2 regions of the Bradyrhizobium sp. LB11.1 genome follow, and region 1 is predicted to be linked to the other one. Evidence: predicted binding sites of a transcription regulator. Region 1 holds the regulator's gene; the other holds the start of a gene.
What was found. Region 1 encodes PhoB, which activates phosphate uptake and scavenging genes when phosphate is short. Its sites were predicted from a motif close to TGTCATNNANCTGTCAT; they were not measured.
Positions count from the first base shown of each region.

Region 2: the regulator PhoB is predicted to act here: its motif matches at 13,099-13,115, upstream of ABIA96_RS28590 (Orn/Lys/Arg family decarboxylase).

Region 1 covers NZ_JBEPTH010000002.1:495,022-510,863, reverse strand. The annotation lists gene pstC (phosphate ABC transporter permease subunit PstC) at 20-1,009, shown strand; gene pstA (phosphate ABC transporter permease PstA) at 1,011-1,856, shown strand; gene pstB (phosphate ABC transporter ATP-binding protein PstB) at 1,853-2,674, shown strand; gene phoU (phosphate signaling complex protein PhoU) at 2,686-3,402, shown strand; gene phoB (phosphate regulon transcriptional regulator PhoB) at 3,425-4,141, shown strand; gene ABIA96_RS06300 (GcrA family cell cycle regulator) at 4,261-4,773, opposite strand; gene ABIA96_RS06295 (aspartate aminotransferase family protein) at 5,226-6,428, shown strand; gene argF (ornithine carbamoyltransferase) at 6,428-7,351, shown strand; gene ABIA96_RS06285 (Hsp33 family molecular chaperone) at 7,522-8,541, shown strand; gene apaG (Co2+/Mg2+ efflux facilitator ApaG/CorD) at 8,659-9,063, opposite strand; gene ABIA96_RS06275 (OpgC domain-containing protein) at 9,233-10,483, shown strand; gene ABIA96_RS06270 (SGNH/GDSL hydrolase family protein) at 10,483-11,253, shown strand; gene ABIA96_RS06265 (SGNH/GDSL hydrolase family protein) at 11,266-12,267, shown strand; gene ABIA96_RS06260 (O-succinylhomoserine sulfhydrylase) at 12,375-13,571, opposite strand; SAM riboswitch at 13,642-13,721, opposite strand; gene ABIA96_RS06255 (2'-deoxycytidine 5'-triphosphate deaminase) at 13,832-14,938, shown strand; gene ABIA96_RS06250 (PAS domain S-box protein) at 15,107-15,520, shown strand; gene ABIA96_RS06245 (hypothetical protein) at 15,627-15,842, shown strand, end outside.
Region 2 covers NZ_JBEPTH010000013.1:137,094-152,935, forward strand. The annotation lists gene ABIA96_RS28515 (fumarylacetoacetate hydrolase family protein) at 1-588, opposite strand, end outside; gene ABIA96_RS28520 (HEAT repeat domain-containing protein) at 723-1,700, opposite strand; gene ABIA96_RS28525 (4Fe-4S dicluster domain-containing protein) at 1,703-1,936, opposite strand; gene ABIA96_RS28530 (fumarate reductase/succinate dehydrogenase flavoprotein subunit) at 1,968-3,710, opposite strand; gene ABIA96_RS28535 (ferredoxin--NADP reductase) at 3,814-4,587, opposite strand; gene ABIA96_RS28540 (gamma-butyrobetaine hydroxylase-like domain-containing protein) at 4,797-5,093, shown strand; gene ABIA96_RS28545 (Crp/Fnr family transcriptional regulator) at 5,171-5,944, shown strand; gene ABIA96_RS28550 (ABC transporter substrate-binding protein) at 6,126-7,547, shown strand; gene ABIA96_RS28555 (ABC transporter permease) at 7,544-8,446, shown strand; gene ABIA96_RS28560 (ABC transporter ATP-binding protein) at 8,443-9,315, shown strand; gene ABIA96_RS28565 (YeiH family protein) at 9,444-10,502, opposite strand; gene ABIA96_RS28570 (hypothetical protein) at 10,614-10,832, opposite strand; gene ABIA96_RS28575 (hypothetical protein) at 11,170-11,319, shown strand; gene ald (alanine dehydrogenase) at 11,325-12,440, opposite strand; gene ABIA96_RS28585 (Lrp/AsnC family transcriptional regulator) at 12,574-13,053, shown strand; gene ABIA96_RS28590 (Orn/Lys/Arg family decarboxylase) at 13,161-15,518, shown strand; gene ABIA96_RS28595 (GNAT family N-acetyltransferase) at 15,525-15,842, shown strand, end outside.

The DNA of each region.
Region 1 (15,842 bases):
GGGGATCGGCGTGGCAGAGATGGCCGTTCAAAGCGATGTAATCGACGACGCAGGACCATACGATCGCGCCAAGGCCTTGAGCGCGTTCAAGCTCGGCGACGTCACCTTCTACTGGATTACGCGGCTCAGCGCGATCTCGGTGCTTCTTATTCTCGGCGGCATCATCCTGTCGCTGATCGTCGGCGCCTTCCCGGCGATGAAGGAGTATGGCTTCGCGTTCCTGTGGACGCAGCGCTGGGCTCCGTCGGCCGATCCGCCCGTGCTCGGCGCGCTCGGACCGATGTACGGCACGCTCGTCACCTCCTTCATCGCGATGCTGATCGCCATTCCTGTCGGTCTCGGCATCGCCATCTTCCTGACCGAGCTCTGCCCGCAATGGGCGCGCCGCCCGATCGGCATGGCGATCGAGCTGCTGGCCGGCATTCCCTCGATCATTTACGGCATGTGGGGCTTCTTCGTGTTGGGCCCGTTCCTGGCCAACACCTTCCAGCCCTTCATGATCAAGATATTCGACGGCGTCCCGGTGCTGGGCGCGATCTTCGCGGGTCCCCCGTCTTATCTCAGCCTGTTCAACGCCGCGCTGATCCTCGCGATCATGGTGCTGCCCTTCATCACCTCGATCTCGGTCGACGTGTTCAAGACGGTGCCGCCGGTGCTGAAGGAAGCTGCCTACGGTGTCGGCTGCACCACCTGGGAAGTCGTGCGCAGCGTGGTGATCCCCTACACCCGCGTCGGCGTCATCGGCGGCGTCATGCTGGCGCTCGGCCGCGCGCTCGGCGAGACCATGGCGGTGACCTTCATCATCGGCAACTCGTTCCGCATCTCGTCGTCGATCTTCGCGCCGGGCACCACGATCTCGGCGGCGATCGCCAGCGAGTTCGCCGAAAGCGACGGCCTGCACCAGTCCGGCCTGATCCTGCTCGGTCTGCTGCTGTTCGTGCTGACGTTCTTCGTGCTCGCCGGCGCCCGGCTGATGCTGATGCGTCTGGAAAAGAAGGCGGGGAAGTAACATGAACCCGATTTACGCACGCCGCCGCCGCAAGGACGTCGTGGTCCGCGCGCTCTGCATCGGTGCCGCCGCGTTCGGCGTCACCTGGCTCGCGCTGATCCTGATGACGCTGCTCTATAACGGCCTGGCAGGCCTGAACCTGGAGCTCTTCGCCGCGGACACGCCGCCTCCGGGCTCGACCGAAGGCGGCCTGCGCAACGCCATCGTCGGCTCGGTGATCATGACCGTGATCGGCGTCGGCATCGGCGCGCCGCTCGGCCTGTTCGCCGGCACATATCTCGCCGAGTACGGCCGCAACGACAGGCTCACCTCGGTGATCCGTTTCATCAACGACATCCTGCTCTCGGCGCCCTCGATCATCATCGGCCTGTTCATCTATGGTGCGGTGGTGGTGCCGATGCGCGGCTTCTCGGCGATCGCAGGGGCGCTCGCGCTCGCGGTGATCGTGATCCCGGTGGTGCTGCGGACGACCGAGGACATGCTGCTGCTGGTGCCGAACGCATTGCGCGAGGCCGCGTCCGCGCTCGGCCTGCCGCGCTCGCTGGTGATCAAGCGCATCGCCTATCGCGCGGCGCGCTCGGGCCTCATCACCGGCGTCATGCTGGCCACCGCCCGCGTCGCCGGCGAGACCGCGCCGCTGCTGTTCACCGCACTGTCGAACCAGTTCTTCAGCCTGGGCCTGAACAAGACGATGGCCAACCTGCCGGTGACCATCAACAACTTCGTGCAGAGCCCATATGCCTACTGGAAGCAGTTGGCCTGGAGCGGCGCCCTGCTGATCACTTTGACCGTGCTTGCCCTGAACATTGGCGCGCGCATCCTGAGCGCCGAGAGGACTGCAAAATGAGCGAAATGTCTGTTTCCGTCAGTGCGCCCACCGTTCATCCCGGCTCGCAGCCGCTGCCCGACGCTCCGGCCAAGGTGACGGTTCGCAACCTCAACTTCTATTACGGCGAGCACCACGCGCTGAAGAACATCAATCTGGCGCTCGGCACCAACCGTGTCACGGCCTTCATCGGCCCGTCGGGCTGCGGCAAGTCGACCCTGCTGCGCATCTTCAACCGGATGTACGATCTCTATCCGGGCCAGCGCGTCACCGGTCAGCTGATGCTCGACCAGACCAACATTCTCGACCCCAAGCTCGACCTCAATCTGCTGCGCGCCCGCGTCGGTATGGTGTTCCAGAAGCCGACGCCGTTCCCGATGACGATCTACGAGAACATCGCCTTCGGCATCCGTCTCTATGAGAAGATCTCGAAGTCCGAGATGGACGACCGTGTCGAGAAGGCGCTGCGCGGCGGTGCTCTCTGGAACGAGGTCAAGGACAAGCTCAACGCCTCCGGCCTGTCGCTCTCCGGCGGCCAGCAGCAGCGCCTCTGCATTGCCCGCACCGTCGCGGTGCGGCCCGAGGTGATCCTGTTCGACGAGCCCTGCTCGGCGCTCGACCCGATCTCGACTGCCAAGGTCGAGGAGCTGATCCAGGAGCTGTCCGAGAACTACACGATCGCGATCGTGACCCACAACATGCAGCAGGCGGCGCGCGTTTCCGACAAGACCGCCTTCATGTATCTCGGCGAGCTGATCGAGTTCGACGACACCAGCAAGATCTTTACGTCGCCGACCGACCGGCGCACGCAGGATTACATCACCGGCCGGTTCGGCTGAGGAGACAGGACATGGGTTCTGAACATACCGCAAAAGCCTTCGACACCGACCTCCAGGAACTCACGCGCCTGGTCGCCGAGATGGGCGGCATCGCCGAGCGCATGATCGTCGATTCCGTCGACGCGCTGATCCGCCGCGACGTCGCGCTCGGCCAGCGCGTCGTCACCATCGACGCCGAGCTCGACGCGCTCCAGAAGAAGATCGAGGAGCGCGCCGTGCTTACCATCGCGCGTCGCCAGCCGATGGCGGTCGATCTGCGCGAGATCGTCGGCGCCATGCGCGTTGCGACCGATCTCGAGCGCATCGGCGACCTCGCCAAGAACATGGGCAAGCGCGTCGCGGCGCTGGAGACGGATTTCCATCCGCTCAAGCTGTTCCGTGGCCTCGAGCACATGACCGACCTCGTGCAGCAGCAGGTCAAGTCGGTGCTGGACGCCTATGCCGCGCACGACCTGCCGGCGGCGATGGCGGTGTGGAAGGGCGACGAGGAAGTCGACGCCATCTGCACCTCGCTGTTCCGCGAGCTCCTCACCTACATGATGGAGGATCCGCGCAACATCTCGTTCTGCATCCACCTGATGTTCTGCGCCAAGAACATCGAGCGGATCGGCGACCACGCCACCAACATTGCCGAGACCGTGTTCTACATGATCGAAGGCCAGGCCATCACCGATAAGCGGCCGAAGGGCGACATGACGACCTTCGCCACGACGGTCCCCAATACTTGAATCCTTAAGGAGCGACGACCCCATGGGCGCACGCATTATGGTGGTTGAAGACGAAGAAGCTCTGACCGAGCTTCTCCGCTACAACCTCGAAGGCGACGGCTATGACGTCGAGACGGTGATGCGCGGCGACGACGCCGACACCCGTCTCAAAGAGCACATCCCCGATCTGATCGTGCTCGACTGGATGCTGCCGGGTCTGTCCGGTATCGAACTCTGCCGTCGGCTGCGGACGCGGTCCGACACCAAGCAGCTGCCGATCATCATGCTCACCGCGCGCGGTGAGGAAAGCGAGCGGGTGCGGGGCCTGGCGACCGGTGCCGACGATTACATCGTCAAGCCATTCTCGGTGCCCGAGCTGCTCGCGCGCGTGAAGGGCCTGCTCCGGCGCGCTAGCCCTGAGCGGCTCGCAACCGTCCTGGCTTTCGGCGACATCGAGCTCGATCGCGAAAAGCGCCGCGTGGCGCGTTCGGGCCGACCGATCGATCTCGGCCCGACCGAATATCGCCTGCTGGAGTTTTTCCTGGAGCACCCCGGCCGCGTGTTCTCGCGCGAACAGTTACTCGACAGCGTCTGGGGCCGCGACATCTACATCGACGAGCGCACCGTCGACGTGCATATCGGCCGCCTGCGCAAGCTGCTCAATCTCGGCCGCGAGCAGGACCCGATCCGCACCGTCCGCGGCGCCGGATATGCGCTGGATGATCGGTTTGCCAAGGCGGAGCAGGCGCAAAGTTTGTGAGCTGATGTAGCGAGCTCTCGCTGCACATTCCGATGTCGTCGCGGCCTTCGCCGTGACGACATTGAACTTGTTGTAGGGCCGTCGGCGCGCGACGGCTCCAGCTTAATCGCAATACGAACTCAGCGCGGTCCCGGCTTCACCGGCGCGCGCCGACGATCCGACGCCGGCTGATACGCAACGCGCGAGTGCTGGGCGCAGTAGGGCAGGCCCGAAAGCGCCTTGCCGCCGCAGAAGAAGAAATCCGGGCTCGAGGGATCGCCGACCGGCCAGTGGCAGGTCGCCTCGTTCAATTCGAGCAGCGATAGCCGCTGGCTCATCGGCACCACATTGTCGTAGGTGACCGGCTCGGCCTCGACCTCGACCTCGAAGGCCTGCGCCAGCGCGGTGTTGCCCCGCGCGATCGGCCGGCTCACCCGCATCATGTGCTGCGCGGGACGCGCCTTGCGCGGCCGGGGAGCGGCCGACGACGGGCTCTTGGCGCGGCCGGACAGACCGAGCCTGTGCACCTTGCCGATTACGGCATTGCGGGTGACGTTGCCGAGCTCGGCCGCGATCTGGCTGGCCGAAAGTCCGGCCTCCCAGAGCTTTTTCAACTGCTCGACGCGATCGTCGGACCAGGTCAAAACCGTCATTGCACCCTTTCCTTCGCCGCGGGCCAACCATCCTGGGGCCGCACGGCGAATGCCTAAGCCTTAAAAACCCGTGCCGCCCGAATCCCTTAAGGCTCGCCGGGCGCAATGAGACGCCCGAACGTTAACGCCGGTACATGAGGACTTTTGGGATCAGAACCGCTGCACGAGATGTCGTATCTGACAAGCCAGACGCTACAATATGGCGTGACTCGCGCGCAAGAGTCCGCCGACTCGCTTCCACATGTTCCGTGGCGAAATCCCGCGAAATCGTCACCGCAAGACTACGGATTTAGCGTTTCGCGAGGCTTTCGGGCGGCATTGACACCCGTTTCACCAAGCCTAAGATAGTCATGCGTGCCGCCCTTAAAAGGCGGCACGTTTCGTTTTCCGGGCCGGTGAATGGTGCGTTGCGCAATGCACACCACGCCGTCCGCAACATTCAAGTGACCGTCATGACGAATAGCGCAGCCCCGCATTTGCTCCCCGTTTTCGCCAGATCCGACCTCGGTTTCGAGCGCGGCGAGGGCTGCTGGCTGATCGCGACCAATGGCGATCGCTATCTCGATTTCACCTCGGGCGTGGCGGTGAATGCGCTCGGCCATGCCCACCCCGCGCTGGTCAAGGCGTTGCAGGAGCAGGCGACCAAGCTCTGGCATATGTCGAACCTGTTTCAGAGCCCGGACGGCGAGAAGCTTGCCGCGCGCCTCTGCAACGAGAGCTTTGCGGACTTCGTGTTCTTCTGCAATTCCGGCGCCGAAGCGCTGGAGGGCGTGATCAAGCTGGTCCGCCATCATCACTTCTCCAAGGGGCATCCGGAGCGCTACCGCATCATCACTTTCGAAGGCGCCTTCCATGGCCGCACGCTGGCCACGCTGGCAGCGACGGGATCTGCAAAATATCTCGAAGGGTTTGGTCCGCCGATGGAAGGCTTCGACCAGGTGCCGCATGGCGATATCGAGGCCGTAAAGAAGGCGATCGGTCCGGAGACCGCCGGCATCCTGATCGAGCCGATCCAGGGCGAGGGCGGCGTGCGTTCGGCGACTCCTGCTTTCCTGAGGGCGTTGCGCCAGCTCTGCGATGAGAAGGGCCTGCTGCTCGCGTTCGACGAGGTGCAGACCGGCATGGGGCGCACCGGCGATCTCTTCGCCCATCGCCGCACCGGCGTCACACCCGACGTGATGTCGCTGGCGAAGGCGCTCGGCGGCGGCTTCCCGATCGGCGCGGTGCTGGCGACTGCGGACGCAGCCTCCGGCATGGGGCCCGGCTCGCACGGCTCGACCTTCGGCGGCAATCCGCTGGCGATCTCGGCCGCGAACGCCGTGCTCGACGTCATGCTCAAGCCCGGCTTCTTCGACCACGTGCAGAAGATGTCGCTGCTGCTCAAGCAGAAGCTCGCCTCCGTGATCGACCGTCATGGCGATGTCGTCAGCGAAGTCCGCGGCGAGGGGCTCCTGATTGGCATCAAGGCCGTGGTGCCCTCCGGCGACCTGGTCGCTGCGCTGCGCAACGAAAAATTGCTGACCGTCGGCGCCGGCGACAACGTGGTGCGTTTCCTGCCACCCTTGATCGTCAGCGAAGCCGAGATCGAAGACAGCGTCGGGCGGCTTGAACGTGCCTGCGTTGCGCTCTCCGGCAACAAGCGGGCGGCAAGCTGATGAGCAAGACGCCAAAGCACTTCCTGGATATCAACGAGCTGCCGCTGTCGGAGCTCAAGAGCATGCTCGCGGCCTCCTCCGCCATGAAGGCGAAGCAGAAGGCGCATCAGCCGGTCAAGCCGCTCGAAGGCAAGACGCTGGCGATGATCTTCGAGCGTCCGTCGACCCGTACGCGCGTGTCGTTCGACGTTGCCATGCGCCAGCTCGGCGGCGAGCCCATCATGCTCACCGGTGCCGAGATGCAGCTCGGCCGCGGCGAGACCATTGCTGATACCGCGCGCGTGCTGTCGCGCTATGTCGACGCCATCATGATCCGCATCCTCAATCACGAGGCCCTGCTGGAGCTTGCGGCGAACGCGACCGTGCCCGTGATCAACGGCCTGACGCGGCGCTCGCATCCGTGCCAGGTGATGGCCGATCTCTTGACTTACGAAGAGCATCGCGGCCCGATCGAAGGTCGCACTGTCGCCTGGACCGGCGACGACAACAATGTGCTGGCGTCCTGGGCTCATGCGGCCGAGCGCTTCAAGTTCAAGCTGAATGTCGCAACGCCGCTGGAACTCGCCCCCAAGAAGGTGATGCGCGACTTCATCAAGGCGACCGGCGCGTCGATCGTGCTCGGCACCGATGCGGAAGCCGCCGTGAAGGGTGCCGATTGCGTCGTCACCGACACCTGGGTGTCGATGGGCGACAAGGAAGGTGAGCACCGCCACAACGTGCTCAAGCCCTACCAGGTCAATTCCAAGCTGATGTCGCTGGCCAAGCCCGACGCGCTGTTCATGCACTGCCTGCCTGCCCATCGCGGCGAGGAGGTCACCGACGAGGTGATCGACGGTCCGCAATCGGTCGTGTTCGACGAGGCCGAAAACCGCCTGCACGCGCAGAAGGGCATTTTGGCCTGGTGCTTTGACGCGGTGAAGTAATCATCTTGTAGCCCGGATGGAGCGCAGCGTAATCCGGGGTTCTCAACGCGCGGAAGACCTCCCCGGATTGCGCTGCGCTCCATCCTGGCTACGCAGCCCGTCGTTCCGCGGACGACGGAATGCGGGCGTGCCTCTTTCATTTTACCTCGATCGACCCCAGATAATGCGCCATGGTTTCCCAATCCCCTGACATGAACACCGGGCTCGAGGGCCCGGTTCGTGCGCCGTCCGCGGTTCCCGTCGATGACGCCGTGCTGCCCTACGAGGTCGACGCGCTCGATGTGCGTGGGCGGCTGGTGCGGCTCGGTCCCGCGCTCGACGAGATCCTGACCAAGCACGATTACCCGGCACCCGTCGGCAAGCTGCTCGGCGAGGCTATCGTGCTGACGACGCTGCTCGGCTCGGCGCTGAAGTTCGAAGGCCGTTTTATTCTGCAGGCACAGACCGACGGGCCGGTGTCGTTTCTGGTGGTGGACTATCAGGCGCCGGATCGCCTGCGCGCCTATGCGCGCTTTGATGCCGAGCGCCTCGGTGATGCCAAGGATACTGGCATGCACTCCGGCGCGCTGCTCGGTCATGGTCATCTCGCCATGACCATCGACCAGGGGCCCGACATGAGCCGCTACCAGGGTCTGGTTGCGCTCGATGGCGGCAGCCTGGAAGACGCCGCCCACGAATATTTCCTGCGCTCCGAGCAGATCCCGACCCGCGTGCGCCTCGCGGTCGGCGAGGAGTGGCGCTCGAGCGACGGCGGCAAGCATCGCTGGCGTGCCGGCGGCATGCTGATGCAATTCCTGCCGAAGGCGCCGGAGCGGGCGCGGCAGGCGGATCTGCATCCCGGCGACGCGCCCGAAGGCGCCGAGGTGCACGCCATCGCTGAAGACGACGCGTGGGTCGAGGCGCGCTCGCTGATCGAAACCGTCGAGGACGTCGAGCTGATCGATCCCGATCTCTCCGGCGAGCGGCTGCTCTATCGCCTCTTCCACGAGCGCGGCGTGCGCGTGTTCAATCCGATGGTCCTGAAAGCGCAATGCTCCTGCTCGCGCGACGCGGTCGCGTCGATGCTGAAGAGCTTTTCGCCGGATGATCGCAGCGCGATGGTCAAGGACGACAAGGTCGTCGTGACCTGTGAGTTCTGCTCATCGGTGTACGAGTTCACGCCGGATGAAGCGGGCGTCGAAGACGCGTAACATCGTTCTCGTAGGGTGGGCAAAGCGTAGCGTACCCACCATTTTGTCAGTGAATTCGAGCGAGATCGCGGGCACGGCGCTTTGCGCCTTTGCCCACCCTACGGCACCTGCGCTCGCCTAATTCAACACCCGCTTATGATCCGGGCTGTCGAGCGAAAACGTCGGCACATCGATCTCGAAACGTTCGCCGCTTGCGCTGACCATCTGGTAGCGGCCGGTCATGAAGCCGGAGGCGGTCGATAGCGGCACGCCGGAGGTATATTCGAAGCGTTCGCCGGGGGCCAGAGTCGGCTGCTCGCCAACCACGCCTTCGCCCTTCACCTCCTGCTGCCGGCCGGAGGCGTCGGTGATGACCCAGTGCCGCGTCTTGAGCTGCACGGTCTCGTCGCCGGAATTGATGATGACGATGGTGTAGGACCAGAAAAAGCGCGAGCGGTCGGCCGACGACTGCTCCGGAACAAAGTTCGGCTCGACGGTCACTTCGATCTGGCGGGTCACGGCGCGGTACATGATTGCCATCATAGCGAAAACCCCGCCGGGAACCAAACGCCGCAGCGCCCTTTCGCGACATCGTCCCGCCAGAATTGGCGGGGAAGTACACCCGTATGTGATCCGGCCGCTTTGCGAGGCGGCGACCGGACCGGTACACTTCTTTGAACGTCGCGATTTGCGGAAGGGTTTATGGGCCCCGATGACCATTGCCGATCAAGTGACGGGATCGACGATTGCGGGAGCCGCGGGCGCCAAACCCGTGGCAGCGGAGCCGCGCGCGCCGGCCATCACGCTGCCTGCCATCGGCGAGCGCGAGCTCAGGCTCGACCTGTTTCGCGGCCTCGCGCTTTGGCTGATCTTCATCGACCATCTGCCGCCGAATTTGCTGACCTGGTTCACGATCCGCAATTACGGCTTCAGCGACGCCACCGAAATTTTCATCTTCATCTCCGGTTACACCGCCGCCTTTGTCTACGGTCGCGCGATGCTGGAAAACGGTTTCGTGATCGCCACCGCGCGCATCCTGCGCCGGGTCTGGCAGATCTATGTCGCCCACGTCTTCCTGTTCACGATCTTCCTCGCCGAGATATCCTACGTCGCGACCAGCTTCGAGAACCCACTCTATACCGAAGAGATGGGGATCATGGATTTTCTCAAGCAGCCCGACGTCACCATCGTGCAGGCGCTGCTGCTGCGTTTCCGTCCCGTCAACATGGATGTGCTGCCGCTCTACATCGTGCTGATGCTGGCGCTGCCTTTGATCCTGTGGTCGATGAAGTGGCGGCCCGACGTCACGCTCGCGCTCTCGGCCCTGCTCTATGCGGCGACCTGGGAATTCGACCTCTACTTCACCGCCTATCCGAACGGCTTCTGGGCGTTCAATCCTCTCGCCTGGCAATTGCTGTTCGTGTTCGGGGCATGGTGCGCGCTCGGAGGTGCGCGACGGATGTCGCGCATTCTGGCCTCGCCCGTGACGATGTGGATCTCGATCGCCTATATCGTGGCGGCATTCTATGTGACGCTGACCTGGTACGTGCCGCAGCTCTCGCAGTTCATGCCGAAGCGGCTCGAGCAGTGGATGTATCCGATCGACAAGGCCGACCTCGACGTGCTGCGCTTCACGCATTTCCTGGCGCTGGCTGCGCTCATCGTGCGCTTCCTGCCGCGGGAGTGGCCGGGCCTGAAGTCGCCCTGGCTGCGGCCGCTGATCCTGTGCGGCCAGCATTCGCTGGAGATCTTCTGTCTCGGCGTCTTCCTGGCCTTTGCCGGCCATTTCATCCTGGCCGAGGTTGCCGGGGGACCAGCCATGCATGCGCTGATTAGTCTCTCCGGAATCCTGATCATGTGGGCGGTGGCCTGGGTGATTTCGTGGTACAAGCGCGTGGCTGACAAGAGCGGTGCGAAAACCAAAATCGCCGTCGGCAACGCCGATCTGGCGGGAGGGGGCTGATGAAGGCGAAGGTTCTCCTGAGCCTGATCTTGCTGTGCGGTGGTCTGGTCGCGCCATCGGCGCGCGCGGGCGATGCCGTGCCTGCCGCGCCGGCAGCGTGCGAATTGCCGCCCTATCTGCTCGCCACCGACAGCCAGCTCCACAAGGTCGCCGACACCGTCAAAGCCGGCAAGCCGCTCGAGATCCTGGTGATCGGCAGCCGCTCCACGACCATTCCCGCCTCTGAGGACAGCTCCTATCCGGCGCGCATGCAGGTCATTTTAAAGGACAAGCTGCCGCCCGCGGAGACGGTGCACGTCTCCGTAGAAATACAGAGCAAGAAGACGGCGGAGGAAGCCGCCGGAACCTTCGTTAAGCTGATGGAAGCAAAAACGCCTACTTTGGTCATCTGGCAGACCGGGACCGTGGATGCTATCCGCTCCATCGATCCCGACGATTTCCGCGGCGCGGTGACCGAAGGGGTCGCTGCGTTGCAAAATGCGGGGGCTGACGTCGTCTTGATGAATTTGCAATACAGCCCGCGTACCGAAACCATGATCTCGGCGGCGCCTTATCTCGACAATATGCGGGTGGTGGCGCAGGAGCATGACGTCCCGCTGTTCGACCGTTTCGCGATGATGCGGCAGTGGAACGACCAGGGTCAGTTCGATCTGTTCAGCCCCTCCCGCGGCCCTGAGCTGGCGAAGCAGGTCCATGATTGCATCGGCCGGGCGTTGGCACAGTTCGTGATCGACGCTGCCCATCTGGGGCCGGCCCCGCAGCAGAATTGAGGTCTAGCGTTAATGAGTTCTCTCCGCCCTTTTGGCCTGTCGACATGGCTGGCCGCGTCCGCGGCGGCGGCGCTGCTGATGCTGACGCCGGCGTTGCAGGCACCTGCCCGCGCACAAGCCGCCCAGGCGACGCCCGCGCCGGAGCAGGCCGCTAACCCCGCTCCGGCATCTTCCTCCCAAACGACCGTTGCAGCGACCAGCCCGGCGGCCGGCGAGCAGCGCGGCCTGACCTCGCGCGCCATCGACAAGGTGAAGCAGGTCGCGAAATCCGCCGGCGACATTTTCAGCCGCGTGCCCTGTTTGTCGCCGAAGGGCGGCGCGAAAGCGATGGGCTCGCTACCGCATGTCGCGAACAAGCTCATCGCCGGCAAGCCCGTCGTGATCGTCGCATTTGGCTCGTCGTCGACGGCGGGCTACGGCGCGAGCTCACCCGACTTCAACTATCCGAACCGTCTCGCCGCGCAGCTGCGCCGGCAGTATCCGACCGCTGACATCACCGTCATCAATGCCGGCGTCGGCGGCGAGGACGCGCCCGAGATGATGAAGCGCCTCCAGAAGGAGGTGATCGACGTGCATTCGGATCTCGTGATCTGGCAAGTCGGCACCAATGCCGTGCTGCGCAACCTCGATCCCGGCGACACCGCCAAGTTGGTCGAGGACGGCATCGGTCGCATCCAGGCTGCAGGCTATGCCGACGTCGTGCTGGTCGATCCGCAATATTCACCGCGCGTCACCGAGCGTCCAGAAAGCGCTGGCAGGATGGTGAAGCTGCTCGGCAAGGTCGCCCAGCTCCGTCACGTCGGCATCTTCCCGCGCTTCGAGGTGATGCGCGACTGGCACGAGAAGCAGGCGCTCCCGGTCGAGAGTTTTGTCATCGCCGACGGCTTGCACATGAACGATTGGGGCTATGCCTGCTTCGCCCAGCTGCTCGGCGACGACATCATCCGATCCGTCGGCCAGATCAAGCTCGGCGTCAACGTGCCGGCAGACGTGCGGACGTATCGACCGATGTAGGTGCCGTAGGGTGGGCAAAGGCGCAAAGCGCCGTGCCCACCATCGTCATCGAGATCGTGAATGGTGGGCACGCTTTCGCTTTGCCCACCGTACGAGATCCCGCTCGCTCACGCCTTCTCGAGCGCCGCCGTCAGATCCTCGATCAGATCATCCGCATGCTCGAGCCCGGCCGAGAAGCGAATGAATCCTTCGCCGATCCCGAGCTCGGCGCGCACGTCCGGCTTCAGGCGCTGATGTGTCGTCGTCGCCGGATGCGTGACGAGGCTCTTGGCATCGCCGAGATTGTTCGAGATCTTCGCAAGCTTCAGCTCGTTGAGCACGCGGAATGCCGCGGCCTTGCCGCCCTTGACCTCGAAGCCGACCAGCGTCGACCCGCCGCGCATCTGCTTTTTCACCAGTGCGGCCTGCGGATGATCGGCGCGGCCGGGATAGACCAGTCGCGCAATCTTGGGATGGCTCGCCAGTACGTCGGCGATGCGGCCTGCGGTGTCGGTCTGCGCGCGCACGCGCACGCCGAGCGTCTCCAGGCCCTTGAGCAGGACCCAGGCGTTGAACGGCGAGATCGACGGGCCGGTCTGGCGCATGAAATTGTGGATGTGCTCGGTGATGAAGGCTTCCGAGGACAGGATGATGCCGCCGAGACAGCGGCCCTGGCCGTCGATGTGCTTGGTCGCAGAGTAGACGACGACGTCGGCACCCAGCGCCAGCGGGCTCTGCCAGATAGGCGTCGCGAACACGTTGTCGACGACGAGCCGCGCGCCGCCGTTATGCGCGATCTCCGCGATTGCGGGAATGTCGAGCACGTCGAGTGTCGGATTGGTCGGGCTCTCCAGGAAGAACGTCTTGGTGTTCGGCTTGAGCGCACGCTGCCACTGGTCGAGATCGAAGCCGTCGACCAGCGTCGTCTCGATGCCATAGCGCGGCAGCAGATCCTGGATGACGTAGAGACACGAGCCGAACAGTGCCTTCGAAGCCACGACATGATCGCCGGCTTTCAGCGGCGCCAGGATCGCGGTCGTCACCGCCGCCATGCCGGTTGCTGCCGAGCGGGCGGCTTCGGCGCCTTCGAGCTCGATCATGCGGCGCTCGAACATCGCGATCGTCGGGTTCGAGTAGCGCGAATAGATAAAGCCTGGATCCTCGCCCTTGAACCGCGCCTCGCACTCCTCGGCGCTGTTGTAAACGTAGCCCTGGGTCAGGAACAGCGACTCCGACGTCTCGCCATATTGCGAGCGCAAGGTGCCGGAATGGACCAGACGGGTTTCGGGACGGTAGTGCGTGGCGGACGCCGGGGACTTCGACATAGGACCTCCTCTGCGTGACCATCGAAAATGGTCACAAAAAAACCGGCCTGGATATCTCCACGGGCCGGGATCACAGAGGTCCCCGGCCTGTTTAGCGACTTATTTAACGTGGCTGCAAGCCGGCCGGCTCAAATCACCACGGGATAAGTCATCCTCATATTCCGCAATGCCCTTTCCGTCAAGACGTCCATCGGATAGCCGTAAAACGCTAGTATTTCCCGCATGTCGGGACGCGTTTGTCCCCGGATGAGGACCCCCGGTTGAGTTTCACCGTCGCTGCCGACGCCAATGGTATCCTGCCCGACCGCATGATCGCGGCGATGGCGGAAGCGGGGCTCATCCTGCCCGCATACGATTTCGTCGAGAGCCAGATCCAGCCGGCGAGCCTCGATCTGCGCCTCGGCGATATCGCCTATCGCGTCCGCGCGAGCTTCCTGCCTGGCCCCGGCGCCACCGTCGCCGAGCGCATCGACGAATTGAAGCTGCACGAGTTCAGCCTCGCGGACGGTGCGGTGCTGGAGACCAACTGCGTCTACATCGTGCCGTTGCTTGAAAGCCTCGCACTGCCGCCGGACATCGTCGCGGCGGCGAACCCCAAAAGCTCCACCGGGCGCCTCGACGTCTTCACCCGCGTGATCGCCGACGGCACCCGCCGCTTCGACATGATCGGTGCCGGCTATCACGGTCCGCTCTATGCCGAGATCAGCCCGAAGACATTTCCAGTGCTGGTCAGCGAGGGCTCGCGGCTGTCGCAGGTCCGCTTCCGCACCGGAGACGCCATCCTCAACATTGACGAACTCGAGGCGTTGCATGCGACTGAGCGTCTCGTCGATGTCGACGATGCCGATCTCACCGGCGGCGTTGCCGTCTCGGTCGACCTGTCCGGCCAAAAGGCGAATGGATTTGTCGGCTACCGCGCCAAGCGCCACACCGGCGTGGTCGATGTCGATCGTCGCGCGGGCTATGCGGTCGAGGACTTCTGGGAGCCGATCGCGGCGCGTCCCGACGGCAGATTGATCCTCGATCCCGGCGAGTTCTACATCCTCGCGTCGAAAGAGGCCGTGCAGGTCCCGCCCGACTATGCCGCGGAGATGGTGCCGTTCGATCCGCTGGTCGGCGAATTCCGCGTGCACTATGCCGGCTTCTTCGACCCCGGCTTCGGCTATGCCGGCGCCGGCGGCCAAGGCGCGCGCGCCGTGCTGGAAGTGCGCTCGCGCGAAGTGCCGTTCATCCTCGAGCACGGCCAGATCGTCGGCCGTCTCGTCTATGAGAAAATGCTGGCCCGCCCCGACGCCATGTACGGCCAGCGCATCGGCTCCAACTACCAGGCCCAGGGCCTGAAGCTGAGCAAGCATTTTCGGGTGTAGCTGCATACTCCGCTGTCATGCCCCGGCTTGACCGGGGCATCCAGTACGCCGCGGCCTCTCGATTTAATCACTGCCGCCTCTGGAATACTGGATCGCCCGATCAAGTCGGGCGATGACACCGAATGTGTGTCAGGATGTGCAAAATCCAGCGACATGCGAGGTCTCGCCATGACCGATCAATCCCAACTCGACGGAAACATCCTCAACGACGTCGCCGATGCGCTGATCTATTCGGATCGCTCCGGCACGATCACGCGCTGGAATCGCGCGTCCACCGCGCTGTTCGGCTTCACGGCAGGAGACGCGCTCGGCCAGAATCTCGATCTGATTATCCCCGAGCATCTGCGGGCCGCCCACTGGAAGGGCTTTGAGGCCGCGCTTGCCAGCGGCGCGATGAAGCTTGCGGGCCGGCCGACGCTGACCCGCGCGTTGCACAAGAGCGGACGCAAGCTCTACATCGAGATGACTTTCGCGCTGGTGAGAGATGCCGGGGGCGCGGTTCTCGGATCGGTTGCGATGGCACGTGACGTCACCGAGCGCGTCGAACGCGAGCGCGCGGCCAAGACCTCGCAAAATTCGTGATGCGGAATTGACGCGCCGTCGTGCAGGGCGTCCTGCGCGAAGGTCAGGTTGCCTGCTGCCGGGCGCGGTGACACACTCGATCAAAATAGCGATCGGGAGTGAGAGCATGACCGCAGCAGACGCCGCGCAGGACGCGCAATGGAAACGCTGGCGCGCGGTCGCCGACCTTTATCACGCCTATTTCACCGGCCTCATCCTCACCGTGGTCACGCGACGCGGCACGGCGGATGCCGCCGAATTCGTCTTCCGCGTGTTTCGCCGCCAGCAGCAGGAGCGCTTCCTGCCCGGCTTGGAAAAGCTCGGCCTCAGCCATCTGCCGCCG
Region 2 (15,842 bases), on a different contig from region 1:
CATGCCGGTACCGACCGAGGACAGCGTCGGCGCTTTGGTGAAGACCTCGGCATCGGGACCGATGCCGACTTCGAGATACTGGCTCCAGGCGTTCTGGTCGATCAGCACCTGCTTCAGATGCATCGCCTGGTCCGAGCCCGGCTTCAACTTTGACAGATCGTCGCCGATCAGCCGCGTCACTTCCTTCCGGATTGCTTCGGCTGAGGCCGGATTGCCCTTCGCCCGCTCCTCGATCACGCGTTCCAGCATCGAGATGGCGAAGGTGACGCCGGCGGCCTTGAGGGTCTGGAGGTCGACCGGCGCGAGCAGCCAGGGCTTTTTCGGATCGCGCCCATCCGGCGCCGTGTTGGCAACGATGGCTTCGATATCGCCGATGCGTTCGCCCTTAGTCGCGGCAAGGGCCTTGGCCGGATTGTCCTCCTCGCAGAGGACGCTGACGGTCGGAAACTTTGCGGTGACGTCAAAGACGCCGTCGGCGCGCACGGCGACCACGGCCGGACCGTTCGCCTGCGGCAGCCAGACGCGGCCGACCAGCGTCCCCCTCGTTCCATCCTCGGGGAGAAGATCCTTCACTGTCAATGTCGTCATGGCGGCGTCCTCGCTCTTTGTCGGATCGGCCGCGTTCTAACGGCGGCCAATCACATTGGCGAAGACCAATAAACGTCTGGCGGGGGAAGTCCAGAGCGGCAGGATGCCCCGCTTTTATGCTCCTGTCCGCGCCTTTATGTGCCTGCTCGCGCTTTGCGGGCCGCGATCTGCTGCAGCGCCCAGCGCGCGTTCTTGCGGACGTCGGGATCGGCATCGTCGGCGATGACGGCCAGGAACGCCTCACCGTCGGGATGGGCGATCTCGCCGAGTGCGGCCGCCGCTTCCTTGCGCAAATTCGCCTGATCGTGGTTGATGCAATTGCCGATCGGCCGCACCGCGCGCTCGATCTTCATCTTGCCGAGGCTGCGGATCGCCTTCAGACGCACCTGCCAGAACTCGTCGGTAAGCGCGCCGACGAGCTGCTCGGCGGCGATCAATCCGTTGACATTGAGACCCACTGTTTCCGCTGCCATCTCCCGAACCATCCAGTCCGAATCCTTGAGAGCACGCGTGATCGTCTCGGCAGCCGGCTTCATTTGCGAGAACGCAAGCGCGCTGACGGCTGCGCGGCGCACATGCGCATCGGGATCGTTGATCAGCGCGGTCAGCGCCGGGATGGATTCCTCGAGCTTCAGGAAGCCGATCACGCCGATCGCCTGCACGCGCACGGCGGCATCGGAATCCTGCAGCGCTTCCAGCGCGGGCTTGAGCGTATCCTTGCAGCGCAGCTCCTTCAGCGCACGCAATGCGCCCATGCGAACGAAGGCGTGGGCGTGCGTCACCAGCGGGAGGATGACATCGGCACACGTGGGATCCTTGAATTCGGCCATGCTATCGGCCGAAGCGGCCGCCACGATCCTTTCGGGATCGACCAGCAGCTTGACCAGCGCGCTTGCGGCTTCCGGCCCGTCGAATTCGCCCAGCGCCATCGCAACCTGCTGGCGCACGCCTGCATCGGGATCGGCGACCATCCTGGCGAGATGGGCCACGGCCGCGGGATCGCCTGAATGACCGAGCGCAATGATGGCAACGCGACGCTCGGCGGGGTCGGCGGCCTGAAGCCGCTCGTCGGCGTCTTCGAGGTCGTCGTAGGATTCGAACGGGCTCGACATGACTACCTCAACAGATACGGAATGTTGACGGTGACGGCGCCGGTCGGGCAATCGGCCTCGCAGGGCATGCAGTACCAGCACTCGTCATAGGCCATGTAGGCCTTGCCGGTCATGTCGCTGATGCGGAGCACGTCGAGCGGGCAGACGTCGACGCAGACGGTGCAGCCCTTGTCGGCGATGCATTTGGCGTCGTCGACGACGACCGGAACCGACGTCTGATAGGAAGCGAGAGGCATTTTATGTCTCCTGTTGCTATTGTGCGGTGGATCAGGCGGTGGCGCGGATGCGCTGCTTGTCGTAGAGGTCCTTCTCGTCGTCGGCGATCGGCACGACATAAGGCTCGACCGCGCGCTTCGCGCTGGTCATCTTGCCATTCTGCTTCGACAGCAGCGTGTGGCAGAACCAGTTCGCGTTGTCCTTCTCCGGAAAATCCGTGCGCCAGTGGTAGAGGCCCCAGCGGCTTTCCTCGCGGTAGAGCGAGGCGTGCACCGCCATGTCGGCGCAGTCCATGATCGACTGCACTTCCAGCGCACGGAGCAACTCATGAGCATTGCGCGCCATCATGCGCTCCTGCATGTCCTCCCGCGCCTCGGCGAGGCGGCGCATGCCGAGCTCGTATTTGCGCGTGACCTTCGGCGGCTGGAGGTAGTCGTTGACCAGGCGGCGGGTCTTGTACTCGACCTGGTTCGGCGGAATGCCGTCATCGCGCTTGGTCGGCGCCATCACACGATCGCGTTCAATTGCGACATCGGCGGCATCGAATTCGGCGAAGTCGTGGTTCTCGGCGAACTCCATCGCGTCGATGCCGGCGACCGAGCCGTTGGTGAAGGCACCGAGCATGTAATTGTGCGGCACGCTCGCCATGTCGCCGGCGGCGTAAAGACCGGGCACGGTGGTGCGCGCATTGTCGTCGACGAACACGCCGGAAGCGCTGTGGCCGGAGCAGAAGCCGATCTCCGAGATGTGCATCTCGATCGACTCATTGCGATAGTCGACTCCGCGTCCCTGCTGGAATAGGCCGCGCGTCGGTCGTTCAACCTTGTGCAGCGTCGATTCAATCTCCTCGATCGTGTTCGGATGGAGGTGCTTGAGCTGGAGAAACACTGGACCCTTACCGGACAGGAGTTCGTTGTAGAACTCCAGCATCATCTGGCCGGACCAGTAATCGCATTCGATGAAGCGGGAGCCTTCGTTGTTGGCGGTGAAGGCGCCGAAGGGGCCGGCGACATAGGCGCAGGCCGGGCCGTTATAGTCCTTGATCAGAGGATTGATCTGGTAACATTCGAGGTTCGCGAGCGCCGCACCCGCGTGATAGGCCATCGAATAGCCGTCGCCGGAATTGGCCGCGTTTTCATAGGTGCCGAACATGTAGCCCGAGGTCGGCAGGCCCAGGCGGCCGGCGGCACCCATGCAGAGGATCACGGCCTTGGCCTTAATTACCAGGATCTCGGCGGTGCGGGTGTTGACGGAGATCGCACCGGCAATGCGGCCATCTGCGGACTTCAGCAGCCGCGTCGCCATGTAGCGGTTAGAGATCAGGATACGCGCGCGGCGGAGCTGGCGATAGAGCGCCTTCTTCACGGTCTCGCCGTTCGGCATCGGCAGAACATAGCTGCCGATATGATGCACCTTCTTGACGGCGTAATCGCCGTTCTCGTTCTTCAGGAAGCGAATACCGAAACTGTCGAGCTCCTCGACGATCTCAAAACAGTTCTGCGCGTATTTATAGACGGCCTTCTGGTCGACGATGCCGTCGTTGGCGATGGTGATTTCCTTAGTGTACTGCTCCGGTGTCGCGTAGCCGGGGATCACCGCATTGTTCAGCCCGTCCATGCCCATCGAGATCGCGCCGGAGCGCTTGACGTTGGCCTTTTCGAGCAGGACAACGTTGGCCTTCGGGTTCTTCAGCTTCGCTTTCAGCGCCGCCATCGGGCCGGCCGTGCCGCCGCCGATCACCAGCACATCGCAGGAAACCTCCGAAAGTCCGTCGACGATCTGATCTAGTGACATCGCTTGCTCCTGGTTCGCCGATAGCCGGCGCCCTTTGCATCAGATTTGTTCAGGTGGATTTCCGGCGATAGCAATTAGTTGTCGCCGGGAAGCGATTTGCGCCTCAGCGCTCGACGAAAGCTTTTTCGATGACGAAATGGCCGGGCTGGCTGTGATTGCCCTCGACAAAACCACGCGCCGAGAACATCGAAGGGAGTTCCTCCAGCATCGCCGGGCTACCGCACAGCATGATGCGATCGGTCTCGATATCGAGGCCCGCTTGCCCGATATCATCGAAGAGCTGGTTGGAGGCGATCAGATCGGTGATGCGGCCACGGTTCTTGAACGGCTCGCGGGTCACCGTCGGGTAATAGATCAGCTTGTCGCGGATCAGCGGACCGAAGAATTCGTGATTGCGCAGGCCGTCGACGACGTGCTCGCCATAGGCAAGCTCCGAGACCTGGCGGCAGCCATGGGCGAGCACAATGATCTCGTAGTTCTCGTAGACGTCGGGGTCCTTGATCAGGCTGGCGAACGGCGCAAGGCCCGTGCCGGTCGAGAGCAGCAGCAGGCGCTTGCCCGGAATGAGATTGCCGGTGATCAGCGTGCCCGTCGCCTTGCGGCCGACCAAAATGATGTCGCCTTCCCGGATCTTCTGCAGGCGCGAGGTCAGCGGGCCGTCTTGCACCTTGATCGAGAAGAACTCGAGCGCCTCCTCGTGATTGGCGCTCGCCATGCTGTAGGCGCGCATCAACGGCTTGCCCTCGACTTCCAACCCGATCATGGCGAACTGGCCGTTCTGGAAACGGAAACCGGGATCACGGGTCGCGGTGAAGCTAAACAGGGAGTCTGTCCAGTGCCTGACCGATAAAACCGTTTCCTTCTGAAAGGCGCTCATGCTCTCTCCTTTGGCCCTCGATGACGCACAAGGTTTCGGAGAGACGAGAGTCCGGCAACGCGGAAGTGAAATTCCCGGTCGATTAGTTTCACATTTCGCGGACGATGATCGAAGAGCAAGCACGCCGGCAGGACGCCTGTGCTGGCAATTAGTTGCTATCCGCGCTTCTCGGCGCCGACGTAGAAGAGGGTCGGAGATACGTCATGACCATGACCCCGGTAGTACCGTCGGTAGCCGACTACGAAGCAAGCGCCGATCTCTCGACGCTCTTCGTCCGCACCACACGAGAAGATAAACTCAGCGTCCCCGCCGAGCAGCTCCGCCTCTCCTGCAAATGCGCTCACTGCACCCGCGCACGCTTCGACGGCCGCTTTCCTGAAGCATTCCCGGGCATCGCCATCACCGAGATCGGCGACCTCGGTTACGGCCTGAACATATCGTTCTCGGACGGTCATAATCGCGGGATTTACCCAAAGCCGTATCTGCTGAGTTTGGCAGGGCGCTAGGCGGCCGTTTGCGCCCGCCCCAACTGGCACGGACATTGCTCCTCTTTGGAACGATTTCAGCGTTCCGGAGGCAGACGATGTTGCAGGCGGCGAATGCGGCTCGCGGGACTGTTCCCCCAGCGGTCCGGCCAGCGGGCAGTTCCTCGCTGCTGCTCACAGAGAACCAGCAATGGATCGGCGGGCCGCCGCCCCTGATGGACAAGCTCAGCCTGCGCGAGCGGGAGCTGGTGCTGAAACAGGGCCGGCGAAAAGTGCTCAATCGCGGCCAGACCCTGTTCAGCCAGGGCGGCAAGCACGACGGCATCTGGCTGATCGAGAGCGGCCGCATCCGCGTGTTCTACACCTCCCCGCTCGGACGCGAGATCACGCTCGCCTACTGGCATGTCGGGAATTTCGTCGGTGGGCCCGAAGTGTTCGAAGGCACCGTGCATCAATGGTCCGGCGTCGCATCCAGCAATTGCAGCGTCGTGCACCTGCCCGGCAAGGAATTGCGGTCCCTTGCTGCAGAGATTCCGAACCTCGCCATCGGTTTGATCGAAGGCCTCACCTTCAAGGGCAAATGCTATTCCGCACTGGCCCAGATGCTGGGGACGCGCTCGATCACACAGCGGCTTGCGCACCTGCTGCTGCATCTCGTCGATCTCTACGGCGTCGAGGATACCGACGGCCGCGTGATTGCGGCCGCCTTCACCCACGCCGATATCGCCCACATGGTCGGCGCCACCAGGCAATGGGTGACAATCAGCCTGAAGCGCATGCAGGAGAAGGGAATCGTCCTGACCAAGCGGTCGCAGATCGTGGTCTGCCGGACCGACGTTCTGGAGGACATGCGAGGCCACGCAGCTGACTGAGGGAATTTGCGGCCGAGGCCGATGCACAGGCAAGCGGCTTTATAGTGCAGGACTGCCCAAGGAGTATGCAATCAGCTTTTCCCGGCAACTAATCGACTGCGGTCATCATTCCGGATTTGCCCTGTCGATGCCCTCACCCAATCATGGCAACCACAGCACGTCCAACCGAATGAGGATGAGAATGGTCCGCCATCTTCCCACGCTCTCGATCGCGATGTCGGTGACGTCGTTAGCGCTAATCCTCGCGCCGCCGGCCTCGGCGGAAACCGTCACGCTCGGCATCGGAACGCAGGACACCACGACCAACACGGTGACCGCGGGCGTCGTGATCCGCCAGCTCCATCTCCTCGAAAAATTCCTGCCCAAGGACGGCAAATATTCCAACATCAAGTTCGAGTTGGAGTGGCAGAATTTCACGTCCGGTCCCCCCGTCACCAACGCGATGATGGCGAACAAGCTGCAGATCGGCATGATGGGTGACTATCCGCTGATCGTGAACGGCTTCACCTTCGACAGCAATCCTGAGAGCAAGAGCCGCCTGATCGGCATCGCCGCCTACAGCCTGTCCGGCTCCGGCAACGGTATCGTCGTTCACAAGGACTCGCCCTATTACGATCTTGCCGATCTCAAGGGCAAACTCGTCAGCGTTCCCTTCGGCTCCGCCGCGCACGGCATGGTGCTGAAGGCGATGCAGGACCGCGGCTACGCAGCCGACTTCTTCCAACTGGTCAGCCAGAGCCCGGAGGTGGGCTCAACCAATCTCCAGGAGAAGAAGATCGATGCGCATGCCGACTTCGTCCCCTTCGCCGAACTCCTGCCGTTCCGCGGCTTCGCGCGAAAGATTTTTGACGGCGTCGAGACCAATCTGCCCACCTTCCACGGCATCGTCGTCCGCACCGATTTCGCCGAGAAATATCCCGAGGTCGTCGTTGCCTACATGAAGGCGCTGATCGCCGCCAACCAGTGGCTCCGCGACGATCCCAAGCTTGCCTCCGAGAAAATCCAGGAATGGACCGGAATCAACAAGGAAGTCGTCTACATCTTCCTCGGTCCGAGCGGCAACATGACCACCGATCCCACCGTCAAGCCCGCGTTGATCGATGCGGCCGCCAGCGACGTCAAGGTGTTACAGAATCTCGGTCGCATGAAGGAATTCGACCCGAAGAGATGGGTCGACGATAGCTACATCCGGAAAGCCTATGCCGAGATGAAGCTCGACTATGACGCGCAGCTTGGCAGCACCAGGAATTACGAGATCTCAGGCGAAGACGCCTTCTGCAAGAAGCCGATCACCGACCCCCGCAAGGCCGGCGAGGTCTGGGTCGACGATGCCGGTATCATGCCGTTCGCATCTGCCGCCTGCACGCTCGGCGCCTATGGCGACTTCAAGGCCAAGGGCAAGAAGATCAACGTCGCCTATGTGTTCGACACTACGCGCGGCATCAAGCTATTCGCCGACCAGGCCTTCTTCGCGGTCGGCAATGGCGACGTCGCCCCGTTCCTGCTCAAGAAGGACGCCGAAGCCTATGCCGCCAAGACCGGCGGCAAGGTGCTCGGCTTCGACGACGCAGTGAAGGCAACGGTCACCGGAGGCAAGACGTGAGCAGTCCCGCCATCCTCAGACATCCCGAGGACAGCATGCCGGCAATTGCAGAGGTGGGGTCCGTTCCCGCCATGACTCCGCCCGCAACACCGCCCTCCTTCGGCACGCTTGCGCTGCGCTGGTATCGGCTCAATCGCGACGGCTTGCGCGCGATTGCGATCGGCATCATCTCGCTGCTCGCCTTCCTGCTGCTCTGGCACCTGCTCACGACCTATCGGGTCGTGTTCTTGGTGCGCTTCACCAACGTGCCATCGCCGCTCGCGGTCTATGCGAGCTTCACCAAGGCGATCCACGACCCCAAATTTCTGATGCACATTATCTTGAGCTGCCGTCGTATCCTCATCGGCTTCTCGCTCGCAGCGATCGTCGGCGTGCCGCTCGGCCTGATCATGGGCCGCTTCAAGCTGGTACACGAGGTGATCTTCCCCGTGGCCGAAGTGCTGCGGCCGATCCCGGCAATCGCGTGGGTGCCGATGGCGATCATGCTATGGCCGACCAACGAGCAGAGCATCGTCTTCATCACCTTCCTCGGCTCGTTCTTTCCGATCCTGGTGAATACGCTCCATGGCATGACGCTCGTCGATCCCGTGCTGGTGCGTGCCGCGCAATGCCTCGGCGCGCGAGAACGCTCGATCTTCCGCGAGGTGTACTTCCCAGCGTCGCTGCCGCACATCTTCACGGGCCTCACGGTCGGCATGGGCGTGGCCTGGGTTTCGCTGATTGCCGCCGAGATGATCTCGGGGCAATACGGCATCGGCTATTTCACCTGGGAAGCCTATTCGCTGGTTCAGTATGCCGATATCGCGCTCGGCATGATCTCAATCGGCGTGCTCGGCCTGACATCGAGCCTGCTGATCCGGGGCGCAGGACAATTGGTGATGCCGTGGAGAGCAAGATGAACGAGATCGTCACCAAAGCACCGCAGGGCCATATCGAGGTCCGGAACTTCTCGCTCAGCTACGACAGTATCGAGGGTCCCGTTCAGGCCGTCACCGATACGCAGATCCATGTGAAGCCGGGCGAGTTCGTCTCGATCGTCGGTCCCTCCGGCTGCGGAAAGTCGACGCTGCTCAACGCGGTCGCTGGCTTTCTCAAGCCGACCACGGGCATCGTCACAGTCGACGGCGAACGCGTGAACGGCCCCAGCGCCGAGCGCGGCATGGTGTTCCAGCAATATTCGCTGTTCCCCTGGAAGACGGTACGGGAAAACGTCGAGTTCGGCCTGAAGATGCGCGGCATGCCGCGCTCGCAGCGCGAACGCGCCGCGCGCACCCTGCTCGGGCTCGCTGGGCTGGAGGCGTTCGAGAAGCACTATCCGGAAAAGCTGTCCGGCGGCATGAAGCAGCGCGTCGGCATCGTCCGTGCGCTCGCGACAGGGCCAAAAGTGTTGCTGCTGGACGAGCCGTTCGGCGCGCTCGATGCGCAGACCCGCATCATCATGCAGCAGATCCTCACCAACATGTGGCAGCGGCTGAAGATCTCGGTGCTATTCGTCACCCACGACATCGACGAGGCGATCTTCCTCTCCGACCGCGTCTACTGCATGACCGCGCGTCCGGGTTCAATCAAGGCCGAGATTCCGATTCCCTTGGAGCGGCCGCGGCAGCAATCGATGATGATGTCGTCGGAATTCCTGGCGCTGCGCCGGGGGCTGATGTCGTTGATCCGCGAGGAAAGCCTGAAAGCCATGGGCGGCGAGCTCAACGACATGGGCATGCAGGGGCTCAACATCGAGCTGCACGGCCATTCGCTGGCGGATGTGATCTAGACGCCCGCAAGACGTGTGATTTCGTAGGCTGGGCAAAGCGTAGCGTGCCCACCATTTCTGTCTGCGCGGCGCGATGGCGGGCACGGCGCTTTTGCGCCACTGCCCACCCTCCAGCAGTTTCGCTCTGATCACTTAAACCAATGCACCAGCGCGATGCTGATCCCCAGCAGCAGCATCAGCGACAGCGTCACCGCGGCCGTCACCCGTCCCCCAACATTGGCGAGCACGCGCACATCGACGCCGAGGCCGAGTGCCGCCATCGACACCACCGTGAGGAAGCTCGTGATCTTCGTCACGGGACCAACCACCGTACCCGGCACGATCTCAAGGGAACGGAGTGTCGCCAGCACGAGGAAGCCGAGGATGAACCAGGGGACCAGGCGGAAGAAGCCGACATTGGTCTTCTTGGCGCCGGTCTGCCAGCGCGAGGCAATCAGCGAGAGGCCGACGACCACGGGGCCGAGCATCAGCACGCGCATCAGCTTGACCAGTGTGCCGATCTGCGTGGAGACCAGGCCCGCCGGCACCGTCGCCGCGAGCACCTGCGGCACGGCATAGACGGTAAGGCCCGCGAGGATGCCGTATTGCGTGGCAGTGAGTTGCAACAGCGGGATCAGCAGCGGCAGGCCCAGCACCATCATCACGCCGAGGATGGCGGTGAACGAGATCGAGGATGCGATCTCGTCGCTGTTGGCGCCGATGATCGGCGCCACCGCCGCGATCGCGGAATTGCCGCAGATCGAGTTGCCGCAGGCGATCAGGATCGACAGCCGCGTCGACAGCCCGAGCAGACGGCTGAGACCGAAGGAGATCGAGAGCGCGATCACGACGACGGCCGCGATCGATGCCAGCAGCGCGATGCCCGAGGCCGCGATGGCGGCAAAGCTGATGGAGGCCCCGAGCAGCATCACCGCGACCTCGAGGAGTTGTTTGGCGCTGAAGGCGATACCGGCCTGCCAGCGCGGCGCCGGCTTCCAGAAGCTGCGTAGCGCCATGCCGAGCAGAATCGCCATCACCAGCGCTTCGACATAGGGGTGCTCGAACACGCCCAACTCCGCCCGCTCGAGCAGAGCCGAGACCCCGGCGACGGCGATGCAGAGGATAACCCCGGGAATCAGCGCAACGATGCGGCTAACGGCAGTGGCTGGCTTGGCGTCGGCCGGATTGGATGCTTGATTCTGCGACACAAATCTCTCCCTAGAGAGAAAGATTTATACGCAGGGTCGTTCGAATGGGGAATAAGTTTTCGGCATATCAGGGTCGAGAGAAGTTCTATCCTTGGCCCGGAATAATCAACCTCAGAAAAGCATATTTTTGGCGACCGAAGCCACGTGGCTGAAGCTGTCATACACGCCCGGCTCGAAGAACGCCGCACGTGCCAGCACGATCGCCGCGACCAACGACCAGAACAGACCGGTGCCGGCCCGCAGCAGCATCTTTGACGCACGCGACCGCGGCTGGGTGTCCGTTGCGGATACCAGTTGCTCGCCGAAAGGCTCAAATCCAGTACGTTCCATAGCCGTCAATCCATCAGTTCCTGACAGAAATGTCGTTGTTTCGGCCCAAAACAGCAATGGAAGCGATTGGCGTTTTTGGCTCCGGTGGGGGAAACTCCTTCCGCAGAGAGAGCTCGGGGCAATAGTTTTGTTCTTTTGGCCGGTTTGGCGGCCCGAAGCCGGCTAAAGGGCCAGATAGCGGTGGCCGATCGCGCACCTTCGGTGATCGGATCGGCATAGCCCTACGCTGGCCGCGCCCTGCGCTGCGCGCTGGATCGAGCACAACGTCGCCGCCATCGATGTCCGCCCGGACGCGCTCGACGACAATGTCCGCAAGGTCGATGCCGAGCCCGAGGCCATGATCTGGACCCATCCGGGCAAGAGCACCTACTACCACAACGGCAGTGGCCGCGTGTTTTCGGCGATGCCTTGGCGGTTCGTGGACTACTGGCGCATGACGCATGATCCGGATACGCGGCAATATAGCCTGACGAAGGCGTCGGTTTAGCGACTCTACGCCGCGAGCCCGCTCCCGACAGGCGCGAAGTCCAGCCCGAGGCTCTCCGCCACCGCCTTGTTGGTGATCCGGCCACGATGGACGTTCAGACCGTTGCGCAGATGCGGATTCTCCAGCACTGCGGCAAAACCCTTGTTCGCGAGCATCAGGCCAAACGGCAGCGTCGCGTTGTTCAACGCCTGGCTCGATGTCACCGGCACGGCGCCCGGCATGTTGGCCACGCAATAATGCACGACGCCGTCGACCTCGTAGGTTGGCTCCGCGTGCGTGGTCGCATGCGAAGTCTCGAAGCAACCGCCCTGGTCGATCGCGACGTCGACCAGCACCGCACCCGGCCGCATCGCTTTGAGCATCGCGCGGGTGACGAGCTTTGGCGCGCTGGCGCCCGGCACCAACACGGCGCCGATCACGACATCAGCATTGAACACCTCGTCCTCGACCGACTCGATGGTCGAGAAGCGCGTGCGCACACGTCCGGCGAAGAGATCATCGAGCTCTCGCAGGCGCGGAATCGAACGATCGATCACGGTGACCTCCGCGCCGAGGCCTGCGGCCATGCGCGCGGCCTGCGTTCCCACCACACCGCCACCAAGCATGACAACGCGCGCCGGCTGCACGCCGGGCACGCCGCCGAGCAGCAGGCCACGACCGCCGGCCGATCGCTTGAGCGCGGCGCCGGCGGCCTCGATGGCGAGGCGGCCGGCGACTTCGCTCATCGGCGCAAGCAGGGGGAGGTGACCGGCCGCGTCGGTGACGGTTTCATAGGCGATCGCAGTGCAACCGGAGGCGAGCAAGCCCTTGGCTTGTTCGGGATCCGGCGCAAGATGGAGGTAAGTAAACAGGATTTGGCTTTCACGAAGCTGGGCCCACTCGCCCTTCTGTGGCTCCTTCACCTTCACGACCATGTCGGACTTCGCGAAGATGTCGCGCGCACTCGCGGTAATGGAGGCTCCTGCCCGCTGATAAACCTCGTCGGATGCGCCGATGCCGCTGCCGGCCCCGGTCTCGACCGTGACCTGATGCCCGGCCGCGACATATTCGCGGACGGCGCCCGGGGTGAGCCCGACGCGATATTCCTGGACCTTGATCTCCTTGGGCACACCGACACGCATCCTGGGCTCCTTTTGATTCACGCTGTGATCGTAGCGACGAGGCCGGTTTGGTTTCGTGCAAATTTCCGCTAGCTTTGGCCCTCCCGCGCCGGTTTCGGTCGCGGAAGTGTCCTTTCACGCTGGAAACGAAACCTTGGCCCTCGACCGGAAAGATCTCGCCATCCTCGCGGAACTCACGACCAATGCGCGGGCCAGCCACACCGAGCTTGCTAACAAGGTTGGCCTCTCCAGCACGGCGTTGGCACGGCGGCAGAAGACGCTGGAAGACGACGGCTATATCCAGGCCTATCAGGCCGCGCTCGATCTGGCACAGTTCGGCCTAACCACCACGGTGCTCGTGCGCATCGCGCTGGAGAGCCAGAGCGACGAAGCGCTGAAGGCGTTCGAGGCGGAGGTGGTGAAGTGCCCCTCGGTTGTGCGCTGCTTCCTGATGTCGGGCACCGACGACTACATCCTGATCGTGCTCGCCCGCGACATCCAGGATTTCGAGCGCATCCACCGCACCGAGCTGTCGCGCCTGCCGCGCGTGTCGCGGGTACAATCGAGCTTCGCGCTGCGCGACGTCGTCAATCGCGCGGTGCCGACCGTGGTGTTCGGCGAGACGAAGCGGTAGCGGCTCCTCTCTCCGCCAACGCGGCGGAAAGCTATCCCAGACCGCCGTCATAGAACTGTCATCGAATGTGCCGAGACCTGTTTGTCTCTGCACATTCGGGATACATCATGGACTATTTCAAGCGCTTCAACTTCCTGTTCGCCGCACCTGTGTTCGATGCCGATGACCTCGAGGGCATCCGCTTCAACCAGATCATCGAGGAGATCCAGCGTTCCGGCTTCGAGGTCGTCAGGGCCCGCAAACTGGAGGACGCCGAGATCGCGGTGCAGACCGATGCCGCGATCGGCTGCATGGTGGTGGACTGGGGCAAAAAGGGGCTTGAGGGCAAGACCTCCGCTTTGATCAACCTGATGCGGCGCCGCGGCCTCGACTTCCCGATCATCCTGTTAATCCGGCGCAAGCGGTTCGAGGATCTGCCGGTCGAGGTGCTCGACTTCATCGATGGCTATGTCTTCCTGTCCGAGGAGACGCCGACCTTCATCGCCAAGAATTTGATCAGTCGGCTCAAGCAATACGCCGAGACGCTGAAGACGCCGTTCTTCGGCGCGCTGGTCGATTACGCCGAGGAAGGCAACCAACTCTGGACCTGTCCCGGTCACAATGGCGGCGTGTTCTACAACCGCAGCCCGATCGGCCGGGTCTTCGTCGAGCATCTCGGCGAATCCGTGTTCCGCGACGACCTCGACAATTCCGTGCTCGACCTCGGCGATCTCCTCACCCATGAGGGCCCGGCGCTGAGGGCGCAGAAGGAAGCCGCGCAGATCTTTGGCGCTGAGAAGACCTATTTCGTCCTCAACGGAACCTCGACATCGAACAAGGTCGCGCTCGGCGCGCTCGTCACCGACGGCGACCTCGTGCTATTCGACCGCAACAACCACAAAGCTGCCCATCACGGCGCGCTGATGATCAACGGCGGCGTCCCGGTCTATGTCCCGACCATCCGCAACGCCTGGGGCCTGATCGGCCCGATGCGCTGGGACATGCTGGACGAAAAGGCCCTGCGCGAGGCGATCCGCAATCACCCGCTGATCACGGACAAGGACGCCTGGCGCAAGGAGCGGCCGTTCCGCGTCGCCGTGGTCGAGCAATGCACCTATGACGGTACGATCCACAATGCCGAGATGATCCTGAAGCATATCGGCCATCTCTGCGAATACATCCTGTTCGACGAGGCCTGGGCCGGCTTCATGAAGTTCCACCCGCTCTACGCCGGCCGTTTCGCCATGGGGCTTGCCAACCTCCCGCCGGAAGCGCCGGGTATCATCGCGACGCAGTCGACCCACAAGCAGCTTGCGAGCTTCTCGCAGGCCTCGCAGATTCACATCAAGGATCGTCACATCCGCGGCCAGAAGCGCCGTGTCGAACACCGCCGCTTCAACGAAAGCTTTATGCAGCACGCCTCGACCTCGCCGTTTTATCCGCTGTTCGCCTCGCTCGACGTCGGCGCACAGATGATGAAGGGCCGCTCCGGCGAAGTCCTGTGGGACGACACCATCCGCCTCGGCATCGAGCTGCGCAAAAAGATCCGCGCCATGCGCCGGGAGTTCGAGGAGAAGGAACAGAACGCGGACCGGCGCTGGTTCTTCGAGCCGTTCGTGCCGGATCGCGTCGCCATCCCCGACGTCAGCCGCCCCGGCGCCGCGCATAACGTCGCCTGGGAGACGCTGTCGACCGATGAGCTCGCGACCAATCCCGCGCTCTGGCACCTTTCACCCGCGAGCGACTGGCACGGCTTCCCCGGCATGGCCGAGGGCTTCGCCATGACCGATCCGAACAAGCTGACCCTGCTTACGCCCGGCTTCGACCGCATCACTGGCGCCTATGCCGATCACGGCATCCCTGCCCCAGTCGTCGCGCAGTACTTGCGCGAAAACCGCATTGTGCCCGAGAAGAACGACCTCAACTCCCTGCTCTTCCTGCTCACACCTGGCGTCGAGGCCAGCAAGGCCGGCACGCTGATCTCCGGCCTCGTCGCCTTCAAGAGACTGCACGACGACAATGCCCTGCTCGCCGACGCGATTCCGGAATTCTATCAGCGGCGGCAGACGCGCTATGCCGGCGTGCGGCTGCGCGATCTCTGCAGCGAGATGCACCGCTTCTTCCGCGCCGCCGATGTCAGCGCGCTCCAGGCGCGGCAATTCATGCCCGAGCATATGCCTGAGATTGCCATGTCGCCGCGCGATGCCGCGCGCTTCCTGTTCAAGAACGACGTCGACTATCTGCCGATCGAGGCGATCGCGGGCCGCATCGCCACCACGCCCTTCGTGGTCTATCCACCCGGTATCGCCACCATCGTCCCCGGCGAGCGGCTGACGGAACGGGCCAAGCCCATGGTGGATTATCTCAAGATGTTCGAGACCTGCTTCAATACATTTCCAGGCTTCGATGTGGAAATCCAGGGCGTCTACAAGGAGGTCGATGCGCGGGGGCACATCGGGCTCTATACGTACGTCGTTGCCGAGTAGGTGCCGATGAACGAAACAGCTGCGCGCGCCGATGACGAGCCGGTGCTGATCCGGCCGTCACGCGAGAGCGATATCGAGGCGATGCTCGCGATCTACCGTCATCACGTCCGCACTGGCGTGCCGCGCGATGTCGAGGGAACCGGCGCGCCGGAGCCGGACGATCTGCGCGACCGGCGCAAAAATTTGAAGCAGACCCGCCTGCCGCATCTGGTCGCGACCTATCGCGGCGAGGTGATCGGCTATGCCTACGCTGTGCTGTTTCGCAAGCGCCCGGCCTATCGCTACACAGCCAAGCACTCGATCTACGTCCACCATGAGCATCTC